DNA from 4 places in the Paenibacillus sp. sgz302191 genome. Region 1 is predicted to be linked to each of the others. Evidence: riboswitches for the same ligand, from Rfam matches in the RefSeq annotation. Region 1 holds a riboswitch; each other region holds the start of a gene.
What was found. A riboswitch is a leader RNA that binds a small molecule or an ion and turns the genes downstream of it on or off. The one in region 1 is predicted to bind cyclic di-AMP.

Region 1 (4,644 bases):
ATGGCGGACGATCGGTCATCGATGTCGTTTACGGATTGACCAATGCGGATGGTCTTGCCTTATTTGCGGTAAGCAATACAACGGCAGAGAACGTGACTTATTTTGCAAAGGAAGAAGCAAGCGGTCTATCGTTGGACCAAACCGTGAATATTAGGTTTACATACGATCAGCCTCCGAATATCGTGTTGCAAGCGGCTCCTGCCGGTCCAACCTTCGGAAGCGTGACCGTTACCGTAACGGCGTCGGTTTATGGTCAATTCAATAACGTCTCTTCGATCAAATGGGCAGCAGGAAACCGTCCTGTCTCGTATTTTGGGACGCAGGGCGTAGAAATCACGGACCATTTTACCGTACAAGAGAACGGGGTTTATTCAGTCTATGTGGCCGATGCGGCGGGCAACGCGAACGTTAGCTCGATTGAAGTCCGGAACATCGTTCCTTTGAGCGGCAATGCGAGCTTGAGCAGCTGGCAGCTTATGGGATTGGGCGGGACGGTAAAGTTCGATTTTGACCCGGGGACAGTGAACTATACGGTAGACGTAAGCCATTCGGTTTATGGCTTGAAAATGGTGCTGACAGCCTCGGACGTCTATTCTGCCGTCTACGTGAACGGATTGCAGGTTGCGGGCAGCCCGATGACCGGTGAATATTCGCTTGCAACAGGCAAAAACACGTTCGAAGTCAACGTCAAAGCGCAAGACGGTTCAGTTAAAACATATACGCTGAGCGTGATTCGTTCGGCTGCAAGCTCCGGTTCCGATTCTGGTTCGACTTCAAGCTCGTCAAGCCATTCGTCGCCCGGCAATTCGATCGCGGCTTGGATCAATGATGCAAAGGTGTCCGGGATTGCCACACTTCAAACAGATGCCAATGGAGTGAAGTCCGTTGATGTTCGATTGGATAAGGATACTTTAAAGAAGGTGCTTGACTCTTTATCCTCCTCGCCTGAACGGAATCTCTCGGTATCGATTGAAGATGAGGCGGACCAAACAGCGCTGCGGCTTCCCGGTGAAGCTGTCAAGCTCCTTGCCGGGAAAGCGGATAAGATCACTTTAAAAACTCAGCATGGCCAGTATCGCTTGCCTCTGGCGGAAGTCGTAAATCAGGAGTCCGAGTGGACGAACGATGCGGAAGTTCAAATAACGATCGAGCGCGGCAAAATTGAAGCGATACCCGGACTGCAGGATGCGGCGAATAAAGGCGGTTTCCGGTTGGCGGCGGATCCGATTCATTTTAACGTATATGTGACGCATCATGGCGAGAAAAGCGAGATTTCCGGCTTCAACCGCTATGTACAAAGGGTTCTCTATTTGCCGGCGGATGCCGGAACGGCTGCAACGGCCGTGGTATGGGATCCGACATTCGGTGTACGTCCGGTGCCGACGGAATTTGCCAAAGTTGACGGACATCAGGCGGCCGTTATTCGCAGCCTCACGAACAGCGTTTATGCATTGGTGTCCAAAACGTCCCAATTTACAGATATTCAAGGACATTGGGCCGCGGCTGAAATTGGCAGGATGAATAGCAGAATGATCGTACTTGGCGTAGATGAAAACCGGTTTGCTCCCGAAGCCGTTATTACGCGGGCTGAACTCGCCGCTTTGCTTGCGAGAGCGTTGGGCTTGCCGGAGGGCGGAGATCGTGCCGGTTTCCGAGACGTGAGCGAGTCGATCTGGTACAGCCGGGCCGTGAAAGCAGTTCAAGCATACGGAATTATGGACGGTTTCGGTGACGGAACGTTTGGGCCCAACCGAGAGGTTTCGCGGCAAGAAGCGATCGTAACGATCGTTCGGGCGCTGCGCATGGCCGATGCCGCTTCGGTGACGAGCAATGCCGGGGCGCAAGTGAACTTGGCCGCCTACACCGACAGCAATCAAATCGGCGGCTGGGCGAGCGATGCGATGCGGACAGCCATTCATATAGGCTTGGTGAAGGGGTATGGCAATGAATTGCGTCCGCAGAAGCCGTTAACTCGTGCCGAGACGACCGTACTTCTTTACCGGATGCTGCAAAAAGCGGGATTAATCGATGGATAAGCTTGAATCAGGAGACGGGCCGAGGGGCTCGTCTCTTTACTTTGCGGTTCAATGTCACCGGCAAAAGCATTCCAAAGAAAATGGAACGATAATGATCGAAATTTATATTTGATTACGCTTTCACTTGGGAAAATCATCAAAAAAACAAAATAAAGCCCCGTATTCTTATTTTACATAAACGGTAATTAGGGGTACCATTTGATTCAACAACTTCACATCATAAATCAAATCGCTGAGTCCCTGAAAGGGGAGCGGGGGAACCACCAGAAACCGATCCGAACAGGGGGCGGTTTTGCGGGGTGAATCTAAAGCAGGCGTTTGCTTGCCGCAGTAGGGCACTCTCAAGCCCGAATCCGACAGCTAACCTCGTAAGCGTATTGAGAGAGACCTTCGATCGTGCTTTCAGCAGTTCGTTTCTTTACGTTGAAAAGAAGCCCGAGAGTAGAATTTCTCTGCTCTCAGGCTTCTTTTTGCTTTTTTTCCACACATTGAGGAGAGTGACTGTAAATGTATCCTGAACCCATGACAGCACTGCAAGAAGAACGCACAAAAAATTGTAAAATTGTCAGGATCGAATATTTTCGATTTAATTCCGAGCTAACGGACAAGCTGATGCCCGGACATGGAACTGACTATCATTGCGGTATCCTGGCGATTTCAACAGGCGGTGCAGTGTACGGTATCGGAGAATTCATCATGCCAAGCTGCGCTGTGAAAGGTGATCTCGTACAGTGGGTAAGTGTTTTCCAGAGGATCAAAGGTCTAACTCTCGAAGATGGACTGCATTACATTCAGCGGAATAAGGAGCAGTGGGGTCTTGCCAGAACGCAATTAATCGAATCGGCATTCAACGATTTGGATGAAAAGCTGAGACACTCATCTGCCGGCGGCAATGAATCGGGTTTCTTAGGGGATCATGCTTATTTATTTGACCGTTCAGAGGCATATGTCTCTTTTTAGGGCAGATGTGTGGGGAATTTTAATCATTTTTTACGTTTTTTTAATGCATGGACCCGGATTCTTTTACCTCCTTTTTACAGCGTTCCGTATTAAGATCTCAATGTGACCGTGGGGAAAGCCGAGAAAGGGCAGTACCACGTGTTAAAAATTGGGCTTATGATTAGCCGCAATGACATGGAGGAGTAAGAAATGAATGAATCGGAGTTTATATTGGTTGCAGCTCCTACGAAAGCCGGCGAGCAATTTATTCGTCATTTAAAGTTTAAAGGGCTGCCTTGTGCGGTTGTAACGAACAATAGACAGGACCAGCAGCGCTTTTCCAAGCTTGGTGTGAATCATATCATGATTGTGGATACGGTCGAACATGAGACTTGGGTCGCTCCCGAATATCCGATAGGTAAAATCTTTTTGTTTGAAAATAGTTTGCCTTTATGCTGCCGCTATCTTCAAATCACCCGCAAATGGACTTCAAAAGCGGTCTATGTCATTACCGAACGCGACTATGCCAGGCTTATTTACAAAGGGCTTGGCGCCGATCATGTCATTTATTCAAGGGCAGGCAACGTTTCATTTTTACTCGATTAGCACGGTAAAATTTACAATTCGTCGCCTTACTGGATGACGAACAGCGGCAGTGTGACGGGCTCGTCCTCGGGGTCCGCCGACAATTCCCTAAAGTTATTGCTGAATAGTGAACCAGCAGATACAATTTCAGGAGAGGGGGGACATTTGATGAGAATAAAGCCGCATACGTTCAACAGTGTCAAATACAAGATTTTGTTTGTCAACCTGATTTTGATGATTTCATTCAATCTGCTTATCATTTATTTCTGGAATTACCGGACTTCGGAGGATACCCGGGAGTCGGCGGGCAACTACATCAACGACATGTTGAGGGTTTCCGGCAACAATCTGGAAGTGGCTCTCAAAGATATTTATGCGCTGGTGTCGATTACATCGACAGAAAGCGATATTGTCGCCATTTTGTCGAAAAGAGAGGAATCGACAGGACTTTCCTATTTGCAAGAAAACAGGAAAATTGACGATTATTTGGTCAATTTGTTCACATACAAGCATTATTTGAACGATATTATGATTGCCAATTTAAACGGAAGGACGTTTTCGAACGGAAATACAATTTCCTGGGAATTCCTTACCAAGCAGAGCTGGTATCCCCGATTGATCAATGACGAAGGGGCGTCTGTGTTCATTCCTCCCCATTATAATTCGGATAATCCTTATATTACGCCTTACCGGGACGATAGAGTGGCTTCGATCGCCCGTCCCATTAAATATCAAGACAGCGTGATCGGGTTCGTGATCGCCGATATCAAAAGCGATTTGCTGCGCGACATGTTCGCAAGCAACCTGAACAAGGTGAACATTTTGATCGCCGACCGCAGTTCGAACGAGATCGTCTACAATTCGCAGAAGGAGAAGATGCCCGATCCGGATATCAGCGCTATGATCGGCGGCATGCAGGGAAACGAGGGCAGCTTCTACAGCCAGATCGGTCATGAGGATAATTTGATCGTATACCGTTATTCGCCTACGACGAATTGGATGCTGATCGGCATCGTTCCGAAAAAGATTTTGCTCGAGGAATTCAGTAAAACGAGAAACAGCTCGCTGCTGCTTTCCATGGCAT
Region 2 (4,644 bases), on a different contig from region 1:
TTATGCAAGATGATGGCAAGTCTTCTGCAATTGGACGAAAAACAAACGCGTCAGTTAATCCAGGGAGGCTGCTTGCACGATATCGGTAAGCTGTTAATACCGGATCAAATTCTGTTGAAGGATTCGGCGCTCACCGACCAGGAATGGAAAATTATGCAGCAGCATCCCGTTTTGGGCTCCAACATGATGATGGCGTTCACCGATTTGGACCCGAAGATCGCGGAAATCATTCTGTATCATCACGAACGCTGGAACGGCCAAGGGTATCCCAGCGGACTAAGCGGCGAGAACATTCCTGCTTTTGCCCGGATTTGTGCAATTATCGATGCTTTCGACAGCATGGTTTCCGACCGTCCGTACCGCAAAGGCTTATCGATCAACACGGCGGTACAAGAACTTTTGTCACACAGCGGGACGCAGTTTGACCCGGACTATGTAGCCCTCTTTTTAAGTTTGTCCGAATCGTTTCCGGACGTATATCCATTCAAATAAACCGGCCGAGACGGCGGCAACGACTCGATATTAACGTTAAACAGGCGTCTATGTCAATAAATAAGCCGACGGCGCGGCGCTTCCGAACAAAATCCCCCCGGACTTTCCCGAAAGGACAGTCGGAGGGATTCTTTTTTGCGCAAAGAGAGCTACTGTTTTTTAGCGATTTTGGTTAAAATGAGCTGTTTAAGCGAAGCGTCGCCTTCTATGGCTTGTTCTTTATATTCAAACTCTACCTGATCGTCTTTCTTGAACTTTTGCACGGCATCTGCCGTACCGTCTCCCAACTGGAAAGCGGCGGCTTTCTCGTTCACGATAAGCTCGATCGTACGCGGATCGGCCAGGCCTACATAGCGTCCCGTTCCTTTTTTCACGGCTGCTGCATCCGCCTGCGTCGTTGCGGACGGGACAGGAGTAACTGTCGGGCTGACTGCCGGACTGGCCGCTGCTGACGGTTCCGGCGTCTTCGCGCTGTTATTCCCGGAGGGGGCATCGCTGCCACAGGCTGCCAAAGCCAGCGTCAGCGCGCTGCTGACCAGCAAGCAGGCCAACTGCCGCTGCCGGCTTTTTTTCGTCTTGTTCATTTCATCACCTCATCTATTGGACGCGGCAGATAAGGTTATGGTTTAGAATAGAAAAAAGCCCTGCAAGCCGCTCAAGAAACGAGCCGTGCTTTGCCGGGGCTTTTTTCGCGTAAATTAATCGAATTACTTGGATTCAGCAGTCAGTTGGTTGTAAATATCGTCCCACAAAACGCGGCGGGCCGATACGTACCGTTTGGAGTAATAAGACTCACTTAGTTTGTTCTTCATAACACCTTTATCGGTAGCCGAGTGAATGAATTCACCGTCTCCCAAATAGATGCCTACGTGAGAAATACCTTTGCCGTCTGTGTTGAAAAAGACCAAATCGCCTTTGCGCAAGTCCTTTTTATCAACCCAGATGCCTTCTTCGTCTTGAGCTTTGGAACTATGGGGAAGGTCGATACCGAATTGCGCGAACACGTAAGCGGTAAATCCGGAGCAATCAAAGCCTTTCGTTGTCGTACCCGCATACTTGTACGGAGTTCCGAGCAATCCGTCAACCGTTTCATCCAAAGTGGATTGTGCTGCGAAAACACTTCCTGCACCAATACTCAAACACAAAACAAGACTGACAACGAGAGCAACAACCTTTTTCAACTGCTTGTCTCCTTCCGGTGCCTACGAGGTTAGCTGGAGGGTTCGGTTGAAGGTTCCCTATGATCCCTGTGTTGCGAGATCAATTCACCCGGAATGGTTCCCCCGTTTCCCAAAAAATCGGGAATTCGGCATGAAATGTTGGTTTATTTTTCCTAGTGCTTAGGATTCGGCATAAATATCTAAAATCCTCCTTCCAAGTGCACTATTCTATAAAAATATGTGAAATAGTTCGGAAAATAGACAAAAAAAAGCCCCTTTTTCAGGGGCTTGAGCATATTTTCCGATATTTGGGCGTTTTTCGCTGAATATTGCTCATAGATTTAGAGAGCGGCGGGCGTTCGCTACGAATTTGCTTTGGCGGACCACAACTGATATTGAGAGGCTAGTACCCACATTTGCAAAAATATGTTGAAAAGCGGGAACAGCTGATAAATGAGAAGGGCAATCAGACCTGCCCAGATGTAGGAAGCGATGACGCTGACACCCGTCAATAGTCCCGACCCGATCAAAAGCAGCAGAGCGATGCCGACGATAGGAAGCAGGTGCCGGACAAAGGCGAGCAGGGTGGAGAGAATTCCGCTTCCGGCAGCGAGCGCGAACTGCAGATGCATGAAGAGGAGATGCATGAGAAATCCGTATGCAAGCATTCCGGCCAGCCATGGCAGCATGTCAACGGCGGCGTTCTCGTAAGATCCGCTTTGCGCAAAGATCGACTCGGCCTCCGGGATCAGCCAGGCGAGGGGAAGCAGTGTCAGCGCGATCCGTACTGCGTAGCAGAGGAAAAAGGAGAGCCACATCTCCGATATGCCTTTAAAGAAGCGGTATCCCGCATTTTGGTCGGTGTGGATCAGCGAATAGTAGATGCCGGCGTTCAGCAGCGGCGTAAGCAGCATGCGGCTAGCGAGAAGCACCGCCAGCCACCATAAATAGGAATGGCTCAGGTCCGTTTTGAGCAGTTGAAACTGGCTTTCGGCCAGGAACAAATGCAGCGTCTGCTTGGGCTGGCCGTTTCCCGGAAAGCGATGCATGAGCGGCACGAGCACCGATTGCACCATTTTATAGAGGAGGGCTCCCCAACCCATTTGATACAGGAACAGCATGATGACCGCAAAAGGCTGCCGCAGCGCCGCCCGATAGCCGGACTTCATATAAAGAGTCATGCAGCGTTCTCCTTTCTACCAGGCTACCCAGCCGGAGATCGTTTGTAAAAGCTGAATGATGCCGAGGTTCAAACGTATTTTCCATTTGGGGTCTATCCGGGCCGACATGAAATTGTTGATATGCTTATTTTCCAGCACGAGCGAATAGCCCGGATCGATGCGAACCCACTCGACGGGAGCCGCATTCGTCAACTTGTACTCGATGCTGCTCTCCGCGCCGTTCCAGACCTTATCCAGTACGGTGCCATCGGTAAAATGGAATTGAATCGGCACCTCCGGGGAATTGCCACCCCGTTTGGAGATCAGCACGGTGCTCTCATATCCGGGTTTGCCGTCTGCCAGTGCCGCAGGCTTCACTTGAATCCGATCAACCGCAAAGTCCATCATCATGCTGCCGTACACATACTGGTTGAAAAAATCGTCCCATTTCGCTTTGGTGACTTCCTCCACAACATGTTGAAAATCTTTGGTCGAAGGATGCTTGAACTCCCAGCGGTGGAAGTAGGTCGTCATGATGCGGTCCATCGTCTTGGCGCCGACCTGCTTTTCGATGGCTTTCAGCACCAGCTTGCCGTGTATGTACACATTATCCGCATATTCGCCATGCCCTTTGTAATCCCAGGCATTCAGTTTAAGCGCGTTGGGCGAGGTCACATAGCTGGCCTCTACAGGCAGATTCGGCGAAACGCCGTATTCCGCCTCCATGACTTTGTCCTCCGCGTAGGAGGTGAAGCCTTCGTCCAGCCAAGCTTCTTCGAACTCGTTGGAAGCGACGAGGCCGTAAAAAAATTGATGGCCGATTTCATGAACGACCACCCGTTCCAGCTCCAAATCGGGCTTCTTGTCGCTGGCTCCCCATGCGGTGACCAAGGTCGGATACTCCATCCCGCCTGCGCCGTTGCCGCCTTCCGGAGGGACGACGATGGAGAGCGTGGAGTAAGGGTACGTACCGTACCACTGGCTGAAGCGGGAAAGCGCCTTTTTGGCCGCGTACATGTAGCGGTCTTTTAAATTTTGATGCTTCGGGTCGAGGTAGAGCTTGATTTTGACACCGGGTACCTGCGCCGTGGCGAACGGCTCTTCCACGTATACGAAGTTCGGCGAAGCCGACCAGGCGAAATCGTGCACGTCCTCGGCGTAAAACTGGTAGGTTTTCGTGTTGCTGTCCGACACCGGGGGTTTTACAGGGAACCCCGTCGCGGCGACAATATAGTTGGACGGCACTTTGATAACAACGTCATAGATGCCGAAATCGGAGTAAAACTCCGAGTTGCCATGGTACTGATGGAGGTTCCAGCCATCGGCCGTGCGGCCTCTTGTTCCCGCCGGCTCATACGCGGCGATTTTGGGGAACCACTGTCCGGCCATGACGAAATCGCCGACATAACCCATTCGCGCGAAGGCTGCGGGCAGCTTGACGAGAAACTCCGTTTTGAACGTGACCCGCTCGCCGGGGCCCACCGCTTTGGGCAGAGGCAGCTTAAGCAGGGTATGGTCGTCCTTATTGCCGTCATCGGGCTGAACAAACTCCATGCGCATGCTTAAGTCATTGCCGTCCAAAGTTTTGACCGATAAAAGCTCCATGCTGCCGATGCTGTCGGCTTTCGCTTTGTCTTGACGCAGTTTGCCTCCCGACTCGCGCATAAAAGTCGTCTTCTTGGATTGGAACGCATTCGGATATAAATGCAAATACAGTTCTTGCACAGGCGTACCGCCCGGGTTCTCCCAGGTTATCGTTTGCTGTCCTTTAATTTGCCTGGTGTCGGCCGCATATTCCACGTTCATGTGATACTCGGCAATTCGGTAACTGA
Region 3 (4,644 bases), on a different contig from region 1:
GAAGCTTGATCGTCTGCTTGCAATAACGATGCTGCTGCTGAACCGTAAACGAATCTGCGCCAAAGAGCTGTCGGAGCGCTTTGAGGTATCGCTGAGAACCGTATACCGCGATGTGGAAACGATCAATCAGGCGGGCATTCCGATCGCCTCTTATGCCGGCGCAAACGGCGGCTATGAAATTATGGACCAGTACCGGCTGGAGCGGCAGTTTCTCACGCTTGAGGAGCTGCAATCGATTATTACCGGGCTCAAAGGCATCCGCTCCAGCATCGGCGAGCAAGAAATCGGAGGCCTGCTGGACAAAGTAGGCGCGCTGGTCGCCAAGTCCGAGCAAAAGACGGTGTCCGAGCTGCACAATCACCTCGTCATCGATATGAATCCGTGGCACAGAAGCAGCGCCGAAAAAGAGAAGCTGCAGTCGCTGCGCCACGCAATCCGCCAAACGAAGCTTATCCGCTTTCAATACACGACATCCCAAAGCGAGCTTTCCGAGCGCACCGTCGAGCCTATGGGCATCGTCATCAAAGGCTTCGGCTGGTATTTGCACGCCTACTGCCTGCTGCGGGGCGATTACCGCGTCTTCCGCTTATCGCGCATGAAGGACATCGCCATGCTTCCCGAGACGTTCGTGCGCAGGCCCGAGACGCTGGAGACGCTGTCCTATAAGATAGGCAAAAGGCCCGAGGCGTCCTACGTCAAACTCCTCCTGCACATGCAGCCGAATGTCCGCGCTCAGGTGGAAGACTACTTCCATCCCGAGCAAATTACGGCTCAGCCTGACGGCACGCTGCTCGTCACCGCGGTCCAGCCTGACGAGCCCTGGCTGTACGGCATGCTGCTCAGCTACGGCCCCAGCCTGCGCATTCTGGAGCCCGCGCACATCGCCGGCATCGTCAAAGAAAAAGCGCAGCAAGTCGCCGCGCTCTATTCCTAAAAAACACTGACAACCTGTTGTCAGGGAGGCTCCTTTATACTAAGGCTATTACGCATAACAAGGAGGCTTCTCCCCCATGATTACATCGATTCAAGCGTTCGCAGCCGAATGGAGCAACGAAACCAAAACCACACAGCGCGTGCTGGACGCGCTCACCGACGCATCTCTGAGCCAGGGAAGCGAGTCGAACTTCCGTCCGCTGGGACAGATCGGCTGGCATATCGCCACGACGATCCACGAGATGCTTTCGCGGACAGGCCTGCAGTTCCAGGCTCCCGAAGGCGAAGAAAAAGCCCCCGCTTCCGCCGCGAAGATTGCTGATACTTACCGCGCCGCTTCGCAAGCGATGCTGGATGCCGTGCAGTCGCAGTGGACGGACGCCAAGCTCCACGAGTCCACCGACATGTATGGCGAACAGTGGCCGAACGGCCTGACGCTGCGCGTCCTCATTTCGCACGAAATCCATCATCGCGGCCAGATGATCGTACTGATGCGGCAGGCCGGACTGTCCGTGCCGGACATCTACGGGCCGACCCGCGACAACTGGATCGAGTGGGGCAAGCAGCCGGTCCTGTAGGAGCCGTCCCCGAGCCGCCTCAGCGCGTTGATCGAGTCGCGACACATGGCCGACCGACCGCCGTCATGCAGCGCAACACCGCGCGCTGGGAGCTGCGCGCGGTGCGTTTGTGTGGGGCGCTGTTGCTGCTCTCGGTGCGTTTGGACGGGGCGCTATTACTGCTCTCGGTACGTTTGTGCGGGCGAAGTTGCTGCTCTCGGTGCGTTTGTGCGGGCGCTGTTGCTGCTCTCGGTGCGTTTGCGCGGGCGCTGTTGCTGCTCTCGGTGCGTTTGTGCGGGGCGCTATTTTTGGGGGAACAGTCGCTTTTCCTGGGCGGGCAGCCGCTTGATAGGGGAAAAGCCTGCGAAAGTGCAGGTTTTTTCTGCGAAATTGGCTTATTTGGGCGAAAAGCCTGCAAAAGTGCAGGAATTTTCGCTGAAAGTGAACCTGAGCCCGTGTCCCCGCTGAAAAGCCTGCACTTTTGCAGGAATTCTTCGTAGGCAGCGATCAGTGACGCAAATTCATGTATTTTTGCAGGTTTTCTTGATGCAGCCAGGCAGATTGGGGCTATCACCTCATGACGCAGGTTTTTTTTCAACAACCCGATGCGGTCCGGGAAATATTCCGGACCGCATCTTTTTTCAATTTTCACGAAAACGAATGAAAATGCTATCTTGAGTGCGAAAATGTAAGATTCGCGTTTATGTAAACGCTATCTTTAGGTTTTGTGATATGCTGCCGGGTATTTAAAGCCAACTTCCAACCTTTACTTAAGTTCCTTTCAGGCGTATTATTCAAAACGTAGTTCATTTAGTACAATCATATGAATCCTTTATCGCTGAATTTCCTAAGGAAAACGGGGGAACCAATGAGGCGTTCATTGCCTTTGGGGTGAATCGCGTACGGACGGCATCCGTGCGTGTAGGGCTACTCTCAGAGTCCGAATCCGACAGCTAACTTCGTAAGCGTACTATGGGAGAGGGATGAATCCGTGCTGCTTATTTCGTGAGCCACAGGGTCAGACCCTGTGGTTTTTTGCTGCCAAAAATAGCCCTGCGGCAGTCGCGGACAAGTGAAACTACTTAATTCAGGGGAACATACAGGAAAGCGCCGGTGGAGGGTAACTATGGTAAACAGATTAAAAAGAATGCTGATCGGGAGACCGATGAAATCCCACGAAATCGAGGACGAGAAGCTGACGAAAATCAAAGCGCTTGCCGTCCTGTCATCGGATGCGCTGTCTTCCGTCGCTTACGGCACCGAGCAAATTTTGCTCGTTTTGATGACCCTCGGCTTTGCCGCCGTTTGGTACTCCATCCCGATATCCATAGCCGTATTGGGGCTGCTGACCATTCTGGTCCTGTCCTACAGGCAGACCATATACGCCTATCCGTCGGGCGGGGGCGCGTACATCGTAGCCAAGGATAATCTTGGCGTAGGCACAGGGCTGGTCGCAGGCGGGTCGCTGCTGGTCGATTACATTTTGACGGTAGCCGTCAGCTCGTCCGCGGGCACGGATGCGATTACGTCCGCTTTTCCGGCACTGCACGATCATCGCGTGCTGATTTCTTTGGTCATGATTTTATTTCTTACGATCATGAATTTAAGAGGCATTGCCGAATCCGCATCGGTTCTCGCACTGCCGGTCTATTTGTTTGTCGCCGCCATTTTTCTTCTGATCGTATCGGGTCTGTTCAAGTACCTCACGGGCGGCATTCATGCGGAGGTTCCCGAGATCGGAAGCGTTGTGAGCAATGTGAGCTTATTTCTGCTGCTCAAAGCTTTCAGTTCCGGCTGCTCCGCGCTGACCGGGGTAGAGGCCGTGTCCAACGCGATACCGAACTTCAAAGCTCCTGCGGAGAAAAATGCGGCCAAAACATTGATCGCCATGGGCGCCATTCTGGGCAGCATGTTCATCGGCATCAGCCTGCTTGCCTACTGGTACGGAATCAAGCCGTCTCCGGAAGAAACGGTCGTTTCGAAAATCGCCGAAGCCACGTTCGGACGCGGGGTGCTGTACTACTGCATTCAGGGCGTGACAGCGCTCATTCTCTTCCTGGCGGCGAATACGGCTTACTCGGCTTTCCCGCTGCTGGCCTTCATGCTCGCCAAAGATAAGTTCATGCCGCACATGTTCAAAGTCCGCGGAGACCGTCTCGGCTTCTCCAACGGGATCATCATGCTGGGCGTACTGTCCGCTTTGCTGGTCATTCTCTTTCACGGGAATACGGAAAACCTGATCCCGCTTTATGCAGTCGGGGTGTTCATTCCGTTCACCTTATCCCAGTTCGGCATGATGGTTCGCTGGATCAAATTGAAGCCTGCCGCGTGGATCGTCAAGTTCATCATCAATACGATCGGGATGATCACTACGCTCACGATTACCCTGATCTTTATTTTCACCAAATTCAGCCAGGTTTGGATGGTTTTCATCTTTCTGCCGATCGTCATTTTCCTGTTCTTCCGCATTCACAGCCACTACATGAACATCGCTAATGAATTGCGCGTAAATCTGGAAAAGGATAAGCCGGAAATCAAGGGAAGCACCATCGTCATTCCCGTTGCCGGCATTACCCGGGTCGTACTCAATTCCATCAGCTACGCCAAATCGTTAACCGATAATGTCGTTGCCGTCTACGTCGGCTTTGACGACGATGAAATTCACAAAATGGAAGAAAAATGGGAAGAGTGGAATCCCGGAGTCCGACTTATCGTGCTGCGTTCCCGCTACCGGAGCGTCATGAAGCCTCTGATCAAATTTATCGAAACCGTGGAGTGGAAAACGGCGGAGACGGATCATATCACCATCCTGATTCCGCAATTTATTACAAAACATTGGTGGCAAAATCTGCTGCATAACCAGACGAGCCTGCTCATTCGGGCTTATCTGTACACGCAAAAAGATATCGTTATCGCTACGGTTCCTTTCCGCTTGCATCGTTAACCGTTCATGCACCACCGGGGCAGGTGCCGCTTCGGTCAATCTAACCCAAGCAGATTGGCCAGTGGTTTGAACAACGGCATAATCCAGGCACTTGGCCCCGGCAGGTCCGGTTTGAACAAAAGAATAATGGATAATAGGCAGGCGGCCAAAGTAATACCTCCGGCCACCGCCTTCTCCTTCACACCGATACCCGGCGCACCCGAAGACAAG
Region 4 (4,644 bases), on a different contig from region 1:
AGTTGAAGTGAACGGGCAATTCGTGAACGAGTTCAGGGGATATTTGCTCCAGGAGACGAGCATGGTGCCGTTTCGCGGCATTTTGGAGAGGATCGGGGCGAAGTTTGACTGGAACGGGAACACGCGCACGCTAACGGTTCAGTACGGAGCCAACCGCCTGCTCCTGCATCCGGACGATCCCGTCATGCTGTGGAACGACAAGCGGGTAGTTCTGCCCGCCGCTCCCGCCATCGTGGACGGCCACATCTATATGCCGCTTCGCACCGTCATGGAGTCGCTCGGCGGGCAGGTCGCCTGGGACGCTGCGCTGTACCGCGCTTCCCTTACTTTTCCGTAACAGCCGCTCTGATCAGTGAATCCTGTTCATGCGGACAATTCTGTAAAAAAACTGGCCGCCGACTTGCTGCTCGACCTCCAGATACCCTTCCACATGGACGTAATCGCCTGTCATGTAGCCGATTGCGTCGGAAGTGTCGCTGTGAGCCAGAAAAAGCATGGCGGTCTTTTCATTGCTAACGACGAAACCCGTCTGCTCCTTGACCTGGAACTTGTCGGTAATCGTGCCGTGATGAGATCTTGCAATATGATGAAAGCGCCAGGCGCCGTCTTCCTTATTCAAAAAATAGAGCACCCGGTTCCGGACGCTGCCGCTGAATTCCCGGGTAACGCCGACTAGGCAGACGCCGCTGTTCAACATGAGAAATTCATCGATCTCGTAGTGCTTCAAACGCAGGCGCTGCAAGTTTTTATAGTGCAGATAGACTTCCATTTCGTCCACCGTGCTTTGATCGGCCGGGTCCTGCTTCGTGGCATAATACACTTCTCTAATAAAAGTATCCGTTTGGAGGTTCCGCGCGCCTTGAAAATTGTCGTATGTCTGAAAAAAACGACGGATCACGTCCATAATTTCCGGAGGGATCGCAGCGCTTATTTCCGCAGCATGATTATTGTTCATGATAACCGCTGTATTTTTTCTTAAAAACCACCGCTTCAAGACTGCTGTCAGCATGGAGATCGCCGTTCACCCGCTTCCTCTTTCTCCGAACATTTCTTCATTATAGGCGAAAAACGATAAAAATTCGATATAAATCGCAATTTTTCAACACAAAAAAGAAACATCCGTTTTCCGTGGCTTGCACAAAACAGATGTTTCTTTCATTTTTCAGACAGGCTAGCTTCTATATGATTCTCTTGGCGCCAACGTATCTCGCGCCCCAATACTTGCTCGACAAACTCTCGACGGCTACTCCTCTTGAAGAGGTGGATGAAATAAATTGATCATTCCCTAAATAAATACCGACATGATCGACAACACCGCGGCCAAAAAAGACCAAATCTCCCACCTTCAGATCGGATACCGGCGTTCCGGCATCGCTGTACATTTCGGCGGAAGTTCTCGGAAGATCGATTCCTTCCGCTTCAAACACATAACCGACAAGACCCGAGCAGTCAAATCCGCGCGGCGTCGTTCCGCCCCATTTGTACGGGACTCCCATGTAATTGCTCGCCGTCTGCACGATCAGATCGGTCATGGACGGCTGAGGCGGCGCAGGCGCAGGTGCGGGTGCGGGCGGTTCCGGCGGCGCCGTCCAGGCCGGCTTGTGGGGCTTGCCGTCCGCATTCACGATCGCGATCTGATTCGCATCGCTCCACTCGATCTTGGAACCGAACGTTTCCGTAATAAAACGAAGCGGTACGTATGTACTTCCCTGGATAAAAGCCGGGCTGCTCTCCAGGCTGATTTTCTTGCTGCCCACAAGCGCTTGCTGTTCGTCCGTCCTCAGTGAAACGACCTGATCCTTGGTCAACACCGAGACGGCGACCTCGCCTCCTTGCTTCGCCCATTTCACTTCATAGCCCAGTTTGTCGGTTACGGCCCTTAACGGCACTTGCAAATTCCCATTTTTGTCGATAAAAGGCTGCGCGTCCGTAAACTGCACGATGTCGTCGTTGACCTGGACTTTGACTGAAAGCGCTTGAGAAGCTTCCGCTTGGGCAGGCAGCAAAGCAGCGCCGGATACTGCTGCGCCGATAAAAGCGCATGAATAAACAAGACGTTTCAAAAAGATTGCCTCCCTGAGCCTCCGAGGTTAGTTGACGGGTTCGGGAAGAGGAATTCCCTTGACCGGTTCGGACATCCGAACCGATCTTTCACCCCAAATGAAGAAGTCCCCCGTACCGGAGCTTGTGCTGCTCCAAGATTCGGCATTTTTTTTTACTTTGATAGACTAGCATAGAATTCGGACAAATTTCAAATTTTGCGTCGCGGTAAAAATTCCCAAGGCCAAATCAGGCGTTTTGCCTGCTCCCAGCCTTAAGCCGGATCGCGCTCGACGCGGAGCGCAAACCTCATATGAGCGCCGGAAACTTGCGGCCGGTAGCGGTATACCACTTCAACGCGATTGTCAAAAACGTTGATTTCGGGCGCGGGCGCATCGGCCTCTACGCGGCAAGTCAGCCCAGGCATTGTCCACACATCGGGAGCTATGTCGGCGTCGTGAATATGCTTGCCCGCAATTTCGAAAAACAGCTCGATCTCCGCATTCGTCTGAAAATGAACGTCAACCGCGAGCCGGTCCTGCTCCGCTTCGGCATCGAACGCAATGCCTCTCAGATGCGTGTTCCAATGCTTGCCCGCTTCCCGGCGAATCAGCCTCATATAATACTTGTCTCCAGCGCCGGTTCGCCAGTGCATCGTCGCAGGATGCATTTGCCCGTTCGTGTTGCGGCTCCCGGTCATCCCGCCGATCATCAGATTGTCTTCGATCCAGGCCGTCGCCGTGCACAGATTCGAGTTAGCGCCGGGGCGATCCCGTTCGCACAGCTCTCTGAACTGCTTCCGGGCCAGCCGCCGGCCCTGGAACGCAGCCAGCGCCGGTTTAACGGCCGGCGGCACGTCGACCCCGACCAGAGCGATCATCGGGTCATGCTCGGATTCGCAATTGATCCCGGCGAGATACTCGTAGCCTTGGCCCAAAGCCAGATAAAGAAAGACGCCGATCGAGCTGTGGTCTCTCATTTCCATCTCATAGGCGCGCGAGAACGGCCCCGACAAATTTTCCAGATTCGGATTGTAAAATAAAGCGATGTTCGCCCACAGTCCTTGCTCGATCTCGCGGCCGATCCGCCGGAACGCATCCGTCTTGCTGTAGTTCCGCCAAAGCCCCAGCACGGTCAGATCGACGCCGTAATACGTCGTTGTATTGAACTCTGCGAACGACCCGAACTCCGCGAAAGCTTCAATGAACTTGCCCGCCTCCCGGTCGGCATGCCCGATCCAGTCCGCGATGCCGTACCGGTGTCCGAAATAGTGGCAGATGAACATATGCATAAGCTCGATGTTGGTGTTCATCGGGATGGCATCCGACAAACGCCGGTCGATGGACGCTTCCACCGCTTTGCGCATGCAGGAATCCATCCGGGTGACAAGCTCGGCGGGCAGGCTGTCCGCCCAATTTTCCAGGATGACGGCGAACGCACAGGCAATGAATTCCCGCCAGTTCGGATCATAGGTCGTCCAAACCGTCGGCAGCACGTCGTCTACAGCGGTTTGAAACGATTCTCTCGCCGCCGGATCGCCGAGCCGGTCGGATATTTTCCCGAACGTATCGGCCAAAAAGAAGGCGAAGCCCGGCGCAAAAGATTTCCAGGGAAAGCTGCCGGCCGGAGGGTGCGGCACCTGAGGGGCCGTGCGAAACGTGCCGTGATAGATTTCATCCGGACAATCGTACTGCATGTCCATCACCGTAGCGAGAACTTCGCAAGCTCTTGCCAAATCTCCCGGCGCGTTCCGGAGCAGCAGTCCTATCGCATAGTGCGCGCTCCCCCGCGTATAATGAAGCTGCTCATTGTCTTTATCCCGCAGCAGTTTCATTTCCTCATCATAGTACAGATCCATATCCGCCATGGCGTGATCGACCAGATAACGCTGTTCGTCCGTCATGCTTTCCATCATGTTTAAGCTCATACCGTCACATCTTCCCTTCATTCAGTCAGTTCCGGGTTGCAAATAAGGATACGGCCCCCAGCATGCCGGCCTCATTGCCGCAAAGCGCAGGCACGATGCGCGTCAGCCCCTGAAAATCGGCCGTTAAATAAGAGTCTACCTTGGCTGCGATCCGGTCGGTTAAAAACGTTTTTTGCGCGGAGACGCCCCCGCCCACAATAATCAGCCCGGGGTCCAGCACGTAGATGAGATCGGCAATGCCTTTGGCTACCTCGTCCATCCACCTGTCGACAGGCTCGGCCCATGCGGAATCTCCGCTTTTGACCCGTTCGAATATGGACTGGCCATTGACGCCGGCCGCCGCCGTTTCCTCCAGCTGCCTGTCAAGCACGCTCCTGACTAAGGCCGAAGTGGAAGCCCGCGTCTCATAGCTGCCGGTCTGCATACGGCTCATATGCATATAGCCGATTTCCGCAGCGCGGAAGTGCGAGCCTTTGTACAGCCTGGAGTCCAAGACGATAGCTCCGCCGATGCCCGTTCCGAGCGCGATGCAGAAAAACGTCCGCTCGCCTTTGCCGGCGCCCATCCAGGCCTCGCCCAGCGCAGCCGCATTGACATCGTTGATGACCTGCGTCTCCAGTCTCGTGCGCAACTCCAGCTCGCGCTTCAAGTTCACGCCCTTCAGGCACGGGATGTTC

Region 2: linked by a shared signal. The riboswitch ahead of AC3G2T_RS37335 (C40 family peptidase) and the one ahead of AC3G2T_RS15130 (hypothetical protein) in region 1 are both predicted to bind cyclic di-AMP.
Region 3: linked by a shared signal. The riboswitch ahead of AC3G2T_RS07075 (APC family permease) and the one ahead of AC3G2T_RS15130 (hypothetical protein) in region 1 are both predicted to bind cyclic di-AMP.
Region 4: linked by a shared signal. The riboswitch ahead of AC3G2T_RS35785 (C40 family peptidase) and the one ahead of AC3G2T_RS15130 (hypothetical protein) in region 1 are both predicted to bind cyclic di-AMP.

The regions. Positions count from the first base shown of each region.
Region 1 is NZ_JBYLHY010000009.1:80,205-84,848, forward strand. It holds gene AC3G2T_RS15125 (invasin domain 3-containing protein) at 1-2,036, shown strand, start outside; cyclic di-AMP (ydaO/yuaA leader) riboswitch at 2,257-2,427, shown strand; gene AC3G2T_RS15130 (hypothetical protein) at 2,544-2,996, shown strand; gene AC3G2T_RS15135 (hypothetical protein) at 3,186-3,581, shown strand; gene AC3G2T_RS15140 (sensor histidine kinase) at 3,729-4,644, shown strand, end outside.
Region 2 is NZ_JBYLHY010000054.1:540-5,183, forward strand. It holds gene AC3G2T_RS37325 (HD-GYP domain-containing protein) at 1-492, shown strand, start outside; gene AC3G2T_RS37330 (hypothetical protein) at 642-1,076, opposite strand; gene AC3G2T_RS37335 (C40 family peptidase) at 1,200-1,673, opposite strand; cyclic di-AMP (ydaO/yuaA leader) riboswitch at 1,677-1,814, opposite strand; gene AC3G2T_RS37340 (hypothetical protein) at 2,015-2,833, opposite strand; gene AC3G2T_RS37345 (M1 family metallopeptidase) at 2,849-4,644, opposite strand, start outside.
Region 3 is NZ_JBYLHY010000004.1:70,561-75,204, forward strand. It holds gene AC3G2T_RS07065 (helix-turn-helix transcriptional regulator) at 1-934, shown strand, start outside; gene AC3G2T_RS07070 (DinB family protein) at 1,011-1,511, shown strand; cyclic di-AMP (ydaO/yuaA leader) riboswitch at 2,317-2,474, shown strand; gene AC3G2T_RS07075 (APC family permease) at 2,617-4,434, shown strand.
Region 4 is NZ_JBYLHY010000046.1:1,700-6,343, forward strand. It holds gene AC3G2T_RS35775 (phosphodiester glycosidase family protein) at 1-337, shown strand, start outside; gene AC3G2T_RS35780 (hypothetical protein) at 350-1,009, opposite strand; gene AC3G2T_RS35785 (C40 family peptidase) at 1,179-2,063, opposite strand; cyclic di-AMP (ydaO/yuaA leader) riboswitch at 2,068-2,218, opposite strand; gene AC3G2T_RS35790 (hypothetical protein) at 2,315-3,967, opposite strand; gene AC3G2T_RS35795 (ROK family protein) at 3,993-4,644, opposite strand, start outside.